Regions from separate parts of the Kocuria salsicia genome, predicted to be linked through region 2. Evidence: predicted binding sites of a transcription regulator. Region 2 holds the regulator's gene; the other holds the start of a gene.
The links. Region 2 encodes LexA, which represses DNA repair genes until DNA is damaged. Its sites were predicted from a motif close to TCGAACANNTGTTCGA; they were not measured.
Positions count from the first base shown of each region.

Region 1: a site for LexA is predicted at 5,462-5,477, ahead of ruvA (Holliday junction branch migration protein RuvA). Genes of this name have one in related genera too.

Region 1 covers NZ_BAAARF010000003.1:213,993-221,439, reverse strand. The annotation lists gene secF (protein translocase subunit SecF) at 1-897, opposite strand, end outside; gene secD (protein translocase subunit SecD) at 894-2,759, opposite strand; gene ABD264_RS01060 (preprotein translocase subunit YajC) at 2,860-3,465, opposite strand; gene ruvB (Holliday junction branch migration DNA helicase RuvB) at 3,607-4,707, opposite strand; gene ruvA (Holliday junction branch migration protein RuvA) at 4,710-5,351, opposite strand; gene ruvC (crossover junction endodeoxyribonuclease RuvC) at 5,571-6,254, opposite strand; gene ABD264_RS01040 (YebC/PmpR family DNA-binding transcriptional regulator) at 6,259-7,020, opposite strand; gene ABD264_RS01035 (type 1 glutamine amidotransferase) at 7,164-7,447, opposite strand, start outside.
Region 2 covers NZ_BAAARF010000012.1:32,467-39,913, forward strand. The annotation lists gene ABD264_RS10065 (histidinol-phosphate transaminase) at 1-633, opposite strand, end outside; gene ABD264_RS10070 (LysM peptidoglycan-binding domain-containing protein) at 761-1,261, opposite strand; gene lexA (transcriptional repressor LexA) at 1,554-2,318, shown strand; gene ABD264_RS10080 (ATP-dependent DNA helicase) at 2,540-4,603, opposite strand; gene hflX (GTPase HflX) at 4,600-6,252, opposite strand; gene ABD264_RS10090 (class I SAM-dependent methyltransferase) at 6,341-6,958, shown strand; gene dapF (diaminopimelate epimerase) at 7,139-7,447, opposite strand, start outside.

The sequences.
Region 1 (7,447 bases), on a different contig from region 2:
CAGGGTGCCCACGATGATGCCCACGAACAGCGAGAGCGAGAGGTCCTTCAGGGTTCCCGCGCCCAGCAGGTAGGCGCCGATGAACAGGATGGAGCCCACCGGCAGGATGCCCACCACGGAGGTGTTGATCGAGCGCACGAGCGTCTGGTTCACCGCCAGGTTCACCTGCTCCCCGTACGTGCGCTTTGCGCGCTCCGCAGGTGCGGTGCCGTCCAACAGCCCCGCGGTGTTCTCACGGACCTTGTCGAAGACCACCACCGAGTCGTAGAGCGAGTAGGAGAGCACCGTGAGGAAGCCGATCACGGCGGACGGGGTGATCTCGAAACCCACGAGCGAGTAGACACCGCCCGTGACCACCACGGTCACGAGCATCGCAGCAATCGAGGACACAGACATCTTCCACGTACGGAAGTACAGCGCCATCAGCGCGAGGGCCAGCACCACGAAGACCAGCAGGCCCCACAGCGCCTGCTGCGTGACGCCCTGACCCCACGTGGGACCCACGAAGTTCGAGGTCACCTGGTCCTCGCCCACGCCGTAGGAGTCCTGCAGCTTGGACTTCACACTCAGTGTCTGGTCGTCGTCGAGCTGCTGGGTCTGCACCCGAATGGTGCCGGGGGCGATGTTGGTGACCGTGGCCTCGTCCGCGCCGGGGGTGCCCGCCACGGCGCGCTGGCCGAGGGAGACGTCCGTGTTCTCGACCCCGGAGACCGTGAACTCCGATCCCCCGGTGAAGTCGATGCCCAGGTTGAACCCGCCTTTGACCACGGGGATCAGCACGGAGACCACCACGAGCGCCAGGCTCACCGCGAGCCACAACCCGCGCTTCTGGACGAACGGGTAGGAGCGGCGCCCGCTGTGCAGGTCGTTGCCGAATCGCGCGAGTCGGTTGCTCATCGCTGGGCCTCCTGAGTGTCGGAGTGGGCGGAGGACGACGCCGTGTCGTCACCGGGGGCCGCCTCGCGTGCCGCGCGGCGTCGTCGTTCGGCGATCGTGAGGCCGTCGTTCTCGGAGGGGTCGCGCAGCCGCCCGGCGCCGCGGTAGAGCGGCACGGCGTCGAGGGCCTCCGGGTCCAGGCCGGAGTTCTTGGCGCCGGAGCCGAAATAGCGCGTGCGGGCCAGCAGCACCATGACCGGGTGCGTGAACAGGAACACGACCAGCAGATCCGCGATGGCCGTGAGACCCAAGGTGAACGCGAAGCCGCGCACGTTGCCCACGGCCACGAAGTACAGGACCACCGCGGCCAGCAGGTTCACGGCCTTGGAGGCGAGCACCGTCTGACGTGCCCGCTGCCAGCCGTGGTCCACGGCGGCAGGAATCGTACGCCCGGCGCGGATCTCGTCGCGGATGCGTTCGAAGTAGACGATGAACGAGTCAGCAGTCTGCCCGATAGCCACCACCAGGCCCGCCACGCCGGCGAGTGAGAGCCGGTAGTTGGCGCCCCAGCCGAGCAGTGTGATCGCGAGGTACGTGAGCACACCGGCCACGACGAGCGACGCGATGGTCACGAGCCCCAACCAGCGGTACTGGAACAGCGAGTAGATGCACACGAGCGCCAGACCGATCAGACCGGCCACGATGCCCATGCGCAGCTGGTCGCTGCCCAGCGTCGCGGAGACCTGCTGCTCCGAGTCGATCGAGAAGGACACCGGCAGCGCACCGTACTTCAGCTGCTGGGACAAGAACTTGGCCTCGTCCTCCGTAAAGCTGCCCGTGATCTGCGCCTTGCCGTCCGTGATGACGGAGTTCATGCTCGGCGCGGAGATCACGGAGCCGTCCAGCACGATGGCGAACTGGGAGCGGGGATCGCCCTGGCTGCTCTGCCCCAGGCTGTAGAGCCGCTCGGAGAGGTCCTTGAAGGTCCTGGTGCCCTGCTCGTCGAACTGCAGGTTCACGGCGAAACCACCCGTGGCGTGGCCCTGCGAGTTCGTGGCCTGGGCGTAGGACGCGTCCGAGATCTCGGTGCCGGGGATCTCCACCGGCCCAAGGATGAACTTGGTGCCGTTCTCGGAGCCGCCCTGCGAGTCGCACGCCACCACGGCCTTGTCCTGCGGCTGCGCGGCACGCTCCTCCTGCGACTGACCCTTGGTGCAGTCCAGGGCCTCGTACTGGGCGTAAAGCTCGCGGGTCACCCAGTTGGGGTCCGAGGAGTTGGTGGGCTTCGCGTCCGGCTCCGGGATGGACTTCGGATCCGTGCGCTTGTCCGCCGGTGTGGGCGCACCGTCGCCGGTGACGATCACGGGGCGGAACGCCATCTGCGCCGAGGTCTGGATGAGGTCGCGGGTCTCGCTCGAGGGCACGCCGGGCATCGACACGACGATGTTGCGCCCGGACTGGGTCGTGATCTCCGCCTCCGAGACACCCGCGCCGTCCACGCGCTGGCGGATGATCTCCACGGCCTGGTCAAGCTGCTCCTGGGAGATCTCCTTGCCGGCGTCATCACCCTGGAGGGTGGGCGAGAGCACCATCTGCGTACCGCCCTCGAGGTCCAGGGCCAGCTTCGGACCCCACCCCGTGCGGTCCGTGCTGACCCCGTAGACCAGCACCCCCGCCAGGATCGCGACCACGGCCACGAGGGCGAGCAGGGCCTTGCGGGCCGACGCCGCAGCAGCAGCAGCCCCCGAGCGCGGCCGCGCCGTAGCGCCCCCGCCCTTCGCGCCGTTCGCGCGCAAGCCGGTCTCCTCCGATGTCCTGTGCCGACGCCAGCGGGAGCCCCTGGGCTCCCCGGGGGTCCCCGACGCCTTCTTCTGTGCTGCCATAGCCGTCCTTCAACGAGCCCGTCACCGGCACCGCACGGGCCGGTCGACGCATGAGAAACGGGCCGATGTCATCGGCCCGTGTCCCAGCGGGGGGGGTGGATCAGTTGGTGGTGGTACCGCGGTCCTCGCCGTTGCGGGCGTCGCGCCAGGTCCGGTGATCCTGCTCCGGTGCGACGTCGCCAGCTGCGGTGTTCCCGGCGGCGGTGTTCCCGGCGGCGGTTGCACCTCCGGGGGCGGTTCCGGTCGTGTCCGACTCACTGCGCGCGGCGCCGGTCACGACGTTGCCGTTCTCAGCGGCTGTGTTCCCGGACGCGTCGTGCACGGTGCCCGCGGTCGTCGTACCGGTGGCCGCAGGGCCGTCGACGACGGCGCCCCCATCCGCCCCGGAGTCCGCGGGAGTCTCGTCCACCACGGTGGTCACGGTCTGGGAGTGCACGGTGACGAGCTGGCCCGGGGAGATCTCCAGGACGGCCTTGTTCTGCTCGCGGTCCATGTCGCGCAGCGTTCCGTAGAGGCCGAAGCTGGTCATCACGCGCGTGCCGGGTTCCATGGTCGCCTGCTTGGCCCTCATCTGGGCCTGGGCCTTCTTCTGGCGGCGCATGGGCAGCCAGAGCAGCAGCACCATCACCACGAGCATCACGGGCAGGAACCACGCGGTCCCACCTCCGCCGGCAGCAGCTTCCTGGGTTTCTGCGAGGAGCGTCACAAATGATCCGTTCTGTCGTCGTGCGAGGGGTCGCGCGTGGCAGGTGCCCGCTGACCCGCGGGAATGATTCGAGCACGCGCTCGGGTTCGCATGAAGTTTAGTGGATGGATCTGGTGACCCGCTGGACGGTGACAGGACCGGCTAGGAGGAGGCGTCCCGCTCCTGCTCCGCGTTCGAGGCCAGCGCCGTGCGCAGGGCCGGATCCTTGAACGCCGCGTGGTTCGGGACCTCCAGACCCAGGTGTTCCCACGCGGCCGCCATGGCGATGCGCCCGCGCGGCGTGCGCCCCAGCAGTCCCTCCCGCACGAGGAACGGCTCGGCCAGGGTCTCCACGGTCTCGGTCTCCTCACCCACCGCGATCGCCAGGGTGGACAGCCCCACGGGGCCACCGTTGAACTTTCCCACGAGCGCCGAGAGCACGTTGCGGTCGAGCCGGTCGAGGCCACGGACGTCCACCTCGTACATGTCCAGTGCGGCGCCGGCGGCGCGCGCGTCGATCCGGTCCACGCCGTGCACGAGTGCCCAGTCCCGCACGCGGCGCAGCAGCCGGTTCGCGATGCGGGGGGTTCCCCGGGAGCGGGAAGCCACCTCGCTGAACGCCTCCGTGGTCATGGTGAGGTCCAAGAGGGCGGCCGAGCGGCGCAACACGAGTTCCAGCTCCGGGACGGAGTAGAACTCCAGGTGCCCTGTGAAGCCGAAGCGGTCCCGCAGAGGGCCAGGCAGCAGACCGGCACGCGTGGTCGCGCCCACGAGCGTGAACGGTGGGAGGTCCAGCGGGATAGACGTGGCACCGGCCCCCTTGCCCACAACGATGTCCACGCGGAAGTCCTCCATGGCCATGTAGAGCATCTCCTCGGCCGGGCGGGACATGCGGTGGATCTCGTCCAGGAAGAGCACCTCCCCGTGGGTCAGGGAGGACAGGATCGCGGCGAGGTCCCCGGCGTGCTGGATGGCGGGGCCGGAGGAGATCCGCAGGGGGACGTCCAGGTCCTGGGCAATGATCATGGCGAGCGTGGTCTTGCCGAGCCCCGGGGGTCCCGAGAGCAGCACATGGTCCGCCGTGCGACCGCGCAGCTTGGACGCCTCCAGCACGAGCGAGAGCTGGGCACGCACGCGCTGCTGGCCCACGAAGTCCTCGAGCGTGCCCGGGCGCAGGGACGCCTCGAGCTGCTGGTCGTCGTAGTCGCCCTCCGCACCAACGAGCCGCTGCTGCCCGGTGGACGCGCCGTCCTCGATGGCCATGCTCAACGCCCCCCGGTGCGGGCGTGAGAGGTGCCCTTGGAGGTGCCGAGCCAGGACAGGACGGCGCGCAGGATCTCCGCCACGTTGCCCGAGTCGGCGAGCTCGGGCTGGGTCTGCAGGGCGTCGTCGATGCCCCGGGCGGCGTCCTTCTCGCTCCACCCCAGACCGGTCAGGGCATCAACGACCTGCTCACGCCAGACCTGCATCTGCGGCTGGGCGCCCTGCACGCTTGCGGGCTCGGGGAGTACAAGCTTGTCGGCCAGTTCGAGCACGATCCGGCGCGCGGACTTGGGACCGATGCCCGGCACGGCGGTGAATGCCTTGTCGTCACCCGCGGCGATCGCGCGCCTGGCGTCGTCCGGGCCGAGCACGGAGACCGCCGCCAGGGCCGTGCGCGGGCCCACCCCGGAGACCCCGAGCATCACGGTGAACACTTCCTTCTCGTCCGCGCGGGAGAAGCCGAAGAGCAGGGGGGACTCGTCCTTCCGCGCGATGTACGCGGTGTGCAGACGCGTGGTGGAACCCACCCGCAGTCCCGCGAGGGTGTGGGTGCTCGCGTGGACCTCGACCCCGAAGCCGGCGACCTCCACGACCGCGAGCGTGGTCCCCACGAACTGCACCTCACCGGTGACCGAGGCAATCACGGTCCGCTCCCCTCTCCCGGCTCCGCGCGGGTCGTCTCAGTGGCGGCGGCCCCGCCGCCGGGGCGCCCGTCCGTGCGCAACCGTCCCACCGAGGGGGCAGCCGCACACGTTCGAACAGATGTGCGAATACTGCTGGCCACTGTACCAAGGCCCGGGGACATGATGAGCGACACCCGGATGCTCCAGCGTGCCGTCGCGATCCTGTCGCAACGGGGCGGGTCAGCGGAAGCGAGACCCGCCGGAGTGCCCGGAGGACCGGGGCTTTCCCGCACCCGGCGCGCGGGACGCCGTCTCGGCCCGCCGCCACGCCTGCTGCGCGGGGGTCAGCGTGCCGGCAGTGCCTGCGCGGGAGGGTCTGGACCCCGAGTGGGTGGAGGTCCGCTCGGCCGCGTTGACCCCGGAGACGCCGCCACGCCAGCCGTGGCACACCGCCAGAGCAAGGGCGTCCGCGGCGTCCGCGGGACGCGGCGGGGCATCCAGGCGCAGGATCCGCACGACCATGCGGTTGACCGACTCCTTGTCCGCGGACCCGTCACCGGTGACCGCGGCCTTGACCTCGGACGGTGTGTGCCAGGCCACGGGGATTCCGCGTCTGGCAGCCGCTGCGATGACGACGCCGGTGGCCTGCGCGGTGCCCACCACGGTGGGGGCGTTGTTCTGCGCGAACACGCGCTCCACGGCCACCACGTCCGGCCGGAAGCGCTCGATCAGCTCCTCGGCGGTCTCCATGATGGTCAGCACGCGCCGCTCCAGCGCCTCGTCCGCCTTCGTGCCGCTGACCTGGACGTGCACGAACGTGCCCGTGCGCTGGGCGGACATGTCCACCACGGCGAACCCGCAGCGTGTGAGGCCAGGGTCCACGGCGAGCACCCGACGCCCCCCGCGGTCCTGGGTGCGCGGCACGGTCCTACTCGTCGTCCTCGAGCTCGGCCATGACTTCGGCCGGGATGTTCGCGTTCGAGTAGACGTTCTGCACATCGTCGAGCTCCTCGACGGCGTCCACGAGCTTGAGGAACTTCCGCGCACCGTCCGCGTCCAGGTCCACCTTCATGGTCGCCCGGAACTGGGGGTCGTCGTTGTTGTACTCGAGCCCGGCCTCGTCCAGCGATGTACGGATCGCGGGCAGGTCCGTGGCCTCGCTGACCACCTCGAAGACGTCCGACTCGTCCAGCACCTCGTCGGCACCGGCATCCAGGACGGCCATCAGGACGTCGTCCTCCGTCAGCCCGTCCGTCTTCGCGACCTCGACCACGCCCTTGCGCTCGAAGAGGTACGCCACGGAGCCGGAGTCCGCCATGGAGCCGCCGTGGCGGGTCACCGCCACGCGCACCTCGGACGCCGCACGGTTCTTGTTGTCCGTGAGGCACTCGATGTACAGCGCGGTGCCCTGCGGGCCTCGGGCCTCGTAGAGGATCTCGGTGTAGTCGATCGTCTCACCCGTCAGCCCGGCACCACGCTTGACGGCGCGGTCGATGTTGTCGTTGGGCACCGAGTTCTTCTTGGCCTTGGAGACGGCGAGCTCGAGCGCCGGGTTGCCGGAGGTGTCGGCGCCGCCCATGCGGGCCGCGACCTCGATCCCCTTGATGTACTTCGCGAACGCCTTCGCACGCTTGGCGTCGATCGCCGCCTTCTTGTGCTTGGTCGTGGCCCACTTGGAGTGACCTGACATGGATGACCTCCTAGAAACAGTGCGTCCGGCCGTGCTCGGGCCGGACGCGGTGGTGGATTGACTGCCATGATACCGAGCGTGCCCCGTGCGCTGTCACACCAGCGCCTGCGGGCAGCCCCCCCCCCCCCCGCCGGGCGGCGTCGTCAGCGGGGCCGAGAGCTCGCGACCTCGCGGGCCCGCTCCGCGAGCGTGTCGTCGAAGGTCTTCTCCGGCAGGGCCTCACCCCGCACCTCGAGCGCGGCTGAGAGCAGGAAGTCCGCGACGGCCGGGTTCTTCGGCAGCATGGACCCGTGCAGGTAGCTGCCCAGCACGTTGGCCGTACGGGCGCCCTCTGTGCCGTCCTGGCCGTCGTTTCCCGCCCCGGAGACGACCGCGGCGAGCGGTTGCTGGCCCGCGCCCAGGTGGGTCAGTCCGGAGTGGTTCTCGT
Region 2 (7,447 bases):
GGACGGCGTGCCGAAGCGTGCGAACTCTGCGTACGCCTCGTCCACGACCACCACGGTGTTGGCGTCCTCCCCCGCCTCGTACACGGCACGGACCACGTCCAGGCCCAGGGCGGTACCCGTGGGGTTGTTCGGCGAGCACAGGAAGACGACGTCCGGTGCGTGGGTCCGCACCTGCTGCGCGGCCGACTCTGCAGAGAGCGAGAAGTCCTCGGCGCGACTCCCCGCGGTGAACTCCGTGCCGGTACCGAGGGCCAGCAGGGGGTACATGGAGTACGTGGGGACGAAGCTCAACACGGAGCGGCCCTGGCCCCCGAACGCCTGGAGGATCTGCTGCAGGATCTCGTTCGAGCCGTTGGCCGCCCAGAGGTTGTCCTCGGTGAGACCGTGGCCCAGGTAGTTTGCGAGTGCGCGGCGCAGGTCCGTGAAGTCGCGGTCCGGATACCGGTTCAGGGACACGGCCGTCTCGTGCACGCGCCTCGTGATGGCCTCCACGACGTCGTCCGGCACGGGATGCGTGTTCTCGTTCGTGTTCAGCGCGACCGCGACCTGCAGCTGGGGAGCCCCGTACGGGGACATTCCGCGCAGGTCGTCGCGCAGCGGAAGGGAGTCGAGGGGTGCGGCGGGATTGTTCACCGCCCCAGTCTATGAACTTCTCCGGGGAAGTTCTTCGAGGACGTTCTCCATGCGGTTACGAGTTGCCGGCCACCGGGGCAAACCGGCGGCAACTGCTCCGATCCGGGTCCCCGGGCCCCGGAGGGCATCAGCGGGCCGGCACCTCGAGGACCTGTCCGGCCATGAGCGAGGGCGAGGAGAGCCCGTTGAGCTCCGCGATGTCACTCATGACCTCGCGGGTGTCGCGCTGGGGCTCCGAGGAGGCAGCGATCTCCCACAGCGTCTGGTTCGCCTGCACGGTGACGCTGCGGGTGACGGGTTCCGCCACGCTGTCAGTGGAGGCCTTGACGGTGGCCGGGAGGAGGAACACCGCAGCCACCACGAGAAGCGCCGCGGCACCGGTGACGAACGGGAGCCCCATCAGCAGGAAGCGCCCTCGGCGGGTGAGGTGAACGCCGGACCCGGCACTCCCGCTCGCCCCCTCCGGGCGGCGCCCGCGGGCACTCGCTCCGGCTGCGCGCACGGTGCTCGCCCCGCGGGTGGCCGCCGGAGCGGCGACCGTGGCCGCGCGACGGGCGGCGCGGGAGAGGCGGGACACGGGTGCGGCGGCACCGCGACGTAGGGACCTCGGCATGATGAGTGCGGTCACGACAACCTCCTGGTGATCGGGGCGGCGCCACCTCCCGGCGGCGGTGTTCGAATCCTGTACTGCGTTCGTAGAACACACCTTCGAATGACAGGTTTCAGTTCTAGCACGGATGTACGAACACTGTCGAGGCTGTTTTCGAACACATATTTGAATCGGCGGCCTTTCGCGGGTTAAGCTCGAGGTCACACAGCAGTCAGTCGACCCCACATCTCCGACACGCATAAGCGCCCCAGCGCCGCGCCGTCCCCCTGGGACACCACCGCACCGCGTGACACGGCGAAAGGACCCGCACGTGAGCACTTCTTCCCCGGATCGCCGCGCGGCAGAGACCCGCGCGCGTTCGCTCACCCCGCGGCAGGCCAGGATCCTGGCCGCCGTCCAGCGCTCCATCGCCTCACGGGGCTACCCGCCGTCCATGAGGGAGATCGGGGACATCGTGGGTCTGGCCTCCCTCTCCAGCGTCACGCACCAGCTCGGCCAGCTCGAGAAGTGGGGGTACCTCCGCCGCGATCCGCGCCGCCCGCGCGCCATGGAGGTGCTCCGTCCGCTCAGCGCCGAGGAGCTGAACCGCCACCTGGGGGCCGAGCAGGATGCTCCCGAGGCCCGCGGGGAGATGGCCGGCCGTCTTCCGTCCCCGTCCGTCCACACGATCGGAGACCTCCCCTCCGCGGACGAGTCCTCCGCCATGGTCTCCGTACCCCTCGTGGGACGCATCGCCGCCGGTGGGCCCATCACGGCCGAGCAGTCGGTCGAGGACGTCTTCTCCCTCCCGCGTCAGTTCGTGGGTCACGGCCAGCTGTTCATGCTGAAGGTCTCCGGCGACTCCATGATCGACGCCGCCATCTGCGACGGCGACTGGGTGGTCGTCCGCCAGCAGAACTCGGCGGAGAACGGCGACGTCGTGGCTGCCCTGCTCGACGACGAGGCCACTGTCAAGACATTCCGCCAGCGCGACGGGCACACCTGGCTGCTGCCGCAGAACACGCGCTACGAGCCGATCCTCGGCGACCACGCCACAGTGATGGGCAAGGTCGTCTCCGTCTTCCGCGCCCTGTAGTCCGGCCCGGGACCAGCCACCCCACCGCGTCACCGCCACGGGGGCACCCACCCACACGTGGGATCGCAGCAGCATCGGCGCGCAGCCACCCTGCGTCGTCGTCACCCAGACCGCGGTGGCACCCGCGTGCCCTCCAGTGGTTCCGTCAGGGCGAGGCAGCGTCGGCGTTGCCGGTACCCGCCTCGACCCGCCACACAGCCAGGTCCAGCCCGGGGGCTCCGTCAGGAGGCATCGAGGCGCTTCAGCGCGCCGAGCACCATCTGCCGGTCCGTCGTGCGCCACAGGGGAGGCAGCGAACGGGTCAGGAAGGATCCGTACCGGGCCGTGGCCAGGCGGGAGTCCAGCACGGCGACGACGCCGCGGTCCCCGCTCGAGCGGATCAGCCGACCGGCACCCTGGGCGAGCCGCACCGCGGCGTGGGACGCGGAGACCGTCATGAACCCGTTACCTCCCGCCCGCTCCGTGGCACGCGTGCGCGCGGTGCCCAGCGGATCATCGGGGCGGGGAAACGGGATCCGGTCGATCACCACGAGCCGACAGGAGTGCCCGGGAACGTCGACCCCCTGCCACAAGCTCATGGTGCCGAAGAGACTTGCCGCGGGGTCGTCCGTGAACTCCTTGACGAGCGAGGGCAGGGAGGCGTCCCCCTGGCACAGGATGGGCAGCTCCGTGCGTTCTCGCAGCGCCTCGGCAGCGTCCTCAGCGGCGCGGCGGGAGGAGAAGAGTCCGAGCGCCCCTCCGCCGGACGCCTCGAGGAGTTCCAGCAGCTCGTCGAGCTGCTCGTCCGATACTCCGCGCCCCGGTTTCGCCAGGTGCTTCGCCACGTAGAGGATGCCCTGGCTGCGGTAGTCGAAGGGGCTGCCGACGTCCACGCCGCGCCACTTCGGTGCCCCGGGGCCCTGCAGCCCGAGAGATCCGGCGACGGAGGCGAAGGAGGAGCCCACGGCCAGCGTGGCGGAAGTCAGGACCACTGTGCGACCGTCGAACAGCCCCTCCCGCAGGGGCCCGGCCACGCTGAGGGGTGCAATGTTGAGGGTGGCGGGCTCCCCCGGGCCGGCCCCTTCGTAGCCGGCTCCGGGACTCCACCTGCCCACCCTGGAGATCCACAGGACGTCCCTGGTGGTGTCCGCGCCCAGCATCCGCTCGGCGGTGTCGAGCAGCTCGGAGAGCCGCGATCGCGCGGCGTGCCGCCCGGCGTCCTCTCCCTTGCTCTCCCCCTTGGTCTCGCTCAGCCCCGTGCGGGCGGCGTCCTGGACTCCCCGCACCGCGTAGACCTGCTCCTCGGTGAAACCGCGGGGCAGCAGCCCGGACTGCTCGTCCTCGAAGGCACGGTCGAAGGCCTCGGCGGCGCGCTCAAGCGCTTCGCCGGAGGCGGCCGTGTGCTTGCGCACACCGGTTCCCGCCGCGCGCACGGCCGCCGCGGACAACGACGCCGTCACGGCTCCCGTGACACGGTCGCGCAGCTCGTGCGCCTCGTCCACGATCACGACGTCGTGCTCGGGCAGCACCGCGAGTCCCTCGAAGGCGTTGATCGCGAGCAGCGCGTGGTTGGTGATCACCACGTCCGCCTCTCCCGCCTGGGCCCGCGCCCGCTCGGCAAAGCACTCCTCCACCAGGGGGCACTTGCGCCCCAGGCACTCCTTCGCGGTGACCGAGACCTGGCGCCACGCGGCGTCCGAGACACCGGGCTGGACATCGTCCCGGTCACCGGTCTCGGTGGACCCGACCCACTCCCGCAGCCGCACCACCTGCTGGGCGAGCCCACCAAGGGGACGCTCCGCCCCGGAGCCGGCACCGCCGGTGGCCGTGCCGGGCACGGAGAACAGCGCGGCGTCGTCATCCTCCGGGTAGCCGCCCTCCACCTTGTGCAAGCACGCGTAGTTGGAACGACCCTTGAGCAGGGCCACGGTCGGGCGTTCGTCGAGCTCGTGCTCGAGGGCGTCCAGCAGACGGGGGACGTCGCGGCCGGTGATCTGGGACTGGAGGGCGAGCGTGGCGGTGGCAACGACTACGGGCTTGTCCGCGTTCCGGGCGTGGCGCAACGCCGGCACGAGGTACGCGAGGGACTTGCCCGTGCCCGTGCCGGCCTGCACCAGCAGGTGCCTGCGGGTCTCCAGCGCCTCGGCGACCTTCGCGGCCATGAAGCGCTGCCCTTCCCGCCGCTGGCCTCCCAGGGCGGCGACGGCGGCGTCCAGCAATTCGAGGGCGTCCGCACCCCCGGGCAGGGACTCCGGGCGGACGTCCGAGATGTCCGCCCCGGTCTCGTCGATGAACACGGAGGTCATGCGCCGGCAGGATCCTCCGCGCCCGGGACCAGGTAGGGCTCGAGGTCCGCCACGAGGTCCTCGCGCACCCGCACGTGCAGCCGGGTGCCGTCCTCCGTGTGCTCGGTGCGCAGGATCTCGGCGTCCTGGGCGTGCAGCCGTGAGACGACCTCCCCGTGAACGTAGGGCACCATCAGCTCCAGCTCGTGGTCCGGGCGCGGGATGGCGGCCGCGATCAGGCGCTGCAGCTCCTCGACCCCCTCTCCCGTGCGAGCGGAGACGGCCACCGAGGGGTTCTCGTGGTTGCGCAGACGCGCGAGGACCACGGGATCCGCGACGTCCGCCTTGTTCAGCGCCACGATCTCGGGGATGCTGTTCGCCCCCACGTCCGTGAGAACGTCACGCACTGCCTTGAGCTGGCCCTCGGGGTCCGGGTGAGAGGCGTCCACCACGTGCACGATCACGTCCGCATCCGCTACCTCCTCCAGTGTGGAGCGGAACGCCTCGACCAGCTGCGTGGGCAGCGAGCGCACGAAGCCCACCGTGTCCGCGAGGGTGTAGCCGATACCGTCAGGGGTCTCGGCCTTGCGCACGGTGGGGTCCAGCGTGGCGAACAGCGCGTTCTCCACGAGTACCCCGGCGTCCGTGAGCCGGTTCAGGAGGGAGGACTTCCCCGCGTTGGTGTAGCCGGCGATGGCCACGGAAGGAACGGAATTGCGCTTACGGTTCAACCGCTTGGTCTCGCGGGCCGGCTTCATTCCCGCGATCTCGCGGCGCAACTTGGCCATGCGCTGACGGATGCGACGGCGGTCCAGCTCGATCTTGGTCTCACCGGGGCCGCGGCTGCCGATGCCCTCGCCGGACGCGGCACGGCCACCGGCCTGGCGCGAGAGGGAGTCGCCCCAGCCGCGCAGGCGGGGAAGCATGTACTCGAGCTGCGCGAGCTCGACCTGCGCCTTGCCCTCCTTGGACTTCGCGTGCTGCGCGAAGATGTCCAGGATGAGTCCGGTGCGGTCGATGACCTTGACCTTGACCACGTCCTCCAGAGCACGGCGCTGGGACGGGGCGAGCTCAGCGTCCACGACCACGGTATCCGCTCCCGTGGCGGCCACGACATCCTTGAGCTCGAGTGCCTTGCCCGAGCCGAGGTACGTGCCGGGGTCAGGGTTCACGCGGCGCTGCAGCAGGCCGTCCATGACCTCGGAGCCGGCGGTCTCCGCCAGGGCGGCGAGTTCCCGCAGGGAGTTCTCGGCGTCCGCCAGGGTGCCGCTCGAGAAAACGCCGGCAAGAACCACGCGCTCCAGGCGCAGCTGGCGGTACTCGACCTCGGTGACGTCCTCGAGCTCCGTGGACAACCCCGCGACGCGGCGCAGGGCGTGACGCTCCGCGAGGTCCTGCTGCTCGCCGTCGCCGACGCCGTGGTGCTCGTTCTCCGCGGCCAGCTCTCGGGCGCGCCCCAGGTGCTCGCGGCTGGTGCGGGCCCCGCTCTCTGTCACGGCGACGTCACCGTCGGCCGGATGGGAGCCGGCTGCGGCCAGGGGGGCCTCGGCGCGGCTGCGTGCGCGGGCCAGAACCCTCGAGACGACGTCCTCGAGCTGCGGGCCGGTCAGGTCACCGGGCTGCGCGGAGTCCTGCGGCGCGGCGTCCCGGTGGGTGTGAGATTCAGTCATGTATTCCTGTGTTCGGAAGGGGTGGTCAGTGCTGACAGTCTAGCGCCGGGCACCGACACACCCCGGGCGGGCACTACCATATGGAGCCATGACCCCCGAGCCCGCCGCGCAGCACTACTTCGTTTCCGACCCGGCCGTGGCGCAGAAGCCGCGCCGGATCACAGCGGAGCTGAGGGGACGCACCGTGGAGGTAGGCACCGACGCGGGAGTCTTCTCCCCCGGGGCGCTGGACAAGGGAACGGCGGCGCTGCTGCGCAACGTCCCGGATCCCCAGGGGCGATCCTTCCTCGACATCGGTTGCGGCTGGGGCCCACTGACCATCGCGCTGGCCCAGGCCGACCCGGAGGCGAGCGTCACGGCCGTGGACGTCAACGAGCGTAGCCTCGCCCTGACCGCGGCCAACGCGCAGGGACTGGGCCTCACGGGCGTGCAGACCTTCCTTCCCGAGGACGTCCCCGCAGAGCTGACCTTCGACACCATCTGGTCCAACCCGCCCATCCGGGTGGGCAAGGATGCCCTGCACCAGATCCTCTCCCAGTGGCTGCCCCGGCTCGCTCCCGGCGGCACCGCGTGGCTCGTGGTGCAGAAGAACCTCGGCGGGGACACTCTCCAGCGCTGGTTGCGGGAAACCCTGCCGGAGGATTTCCACGTGCGCCGCGCGGCCACGGACAAGGGCTTCCGGATCATTGCGGTGGAAAGGGACTGACCCCGCGCGGCCTGGCCCCACGTGTGCGGTCAGGAGCAGGCGATGGCGCGCGGTGCGTCCGGGCCCTGGCGTGGTCCCGTGCGGGCAGGTGGGTGGGTGGGCAGCAAGTACAGCCACCCACCGGACCGCGGCACGCACGGCCAAGGAACGCCCGGCGACGCCGCGCGGCCACCCCGCGCCTCACACAAGTTCGGCGGTGGCCACCACTCGCACCGGGCCGGCCAGCACCACGTGCTCCGTGCCGTCCGGGGCCGGGACGAAGGTGACCGAGAGCACTCCCCCGGGAACCCGCACGAACCAGCGGTCCGGTGAGTCCTGCCCGCCCCAGAAGCGCGTGGCGGCCGCGGCGGCGCACGCACCCGTGCCGCACGAATAGGTCTCCCCGACCCCGCGCTCGTGCACGCGCATCTCGATGCGGCCCACGGCGTCGTCGTCGTGCTCCAGGGGCACCACGAACTCCACGTTCGTGCCGTCTCCCGGCGCCGGGTC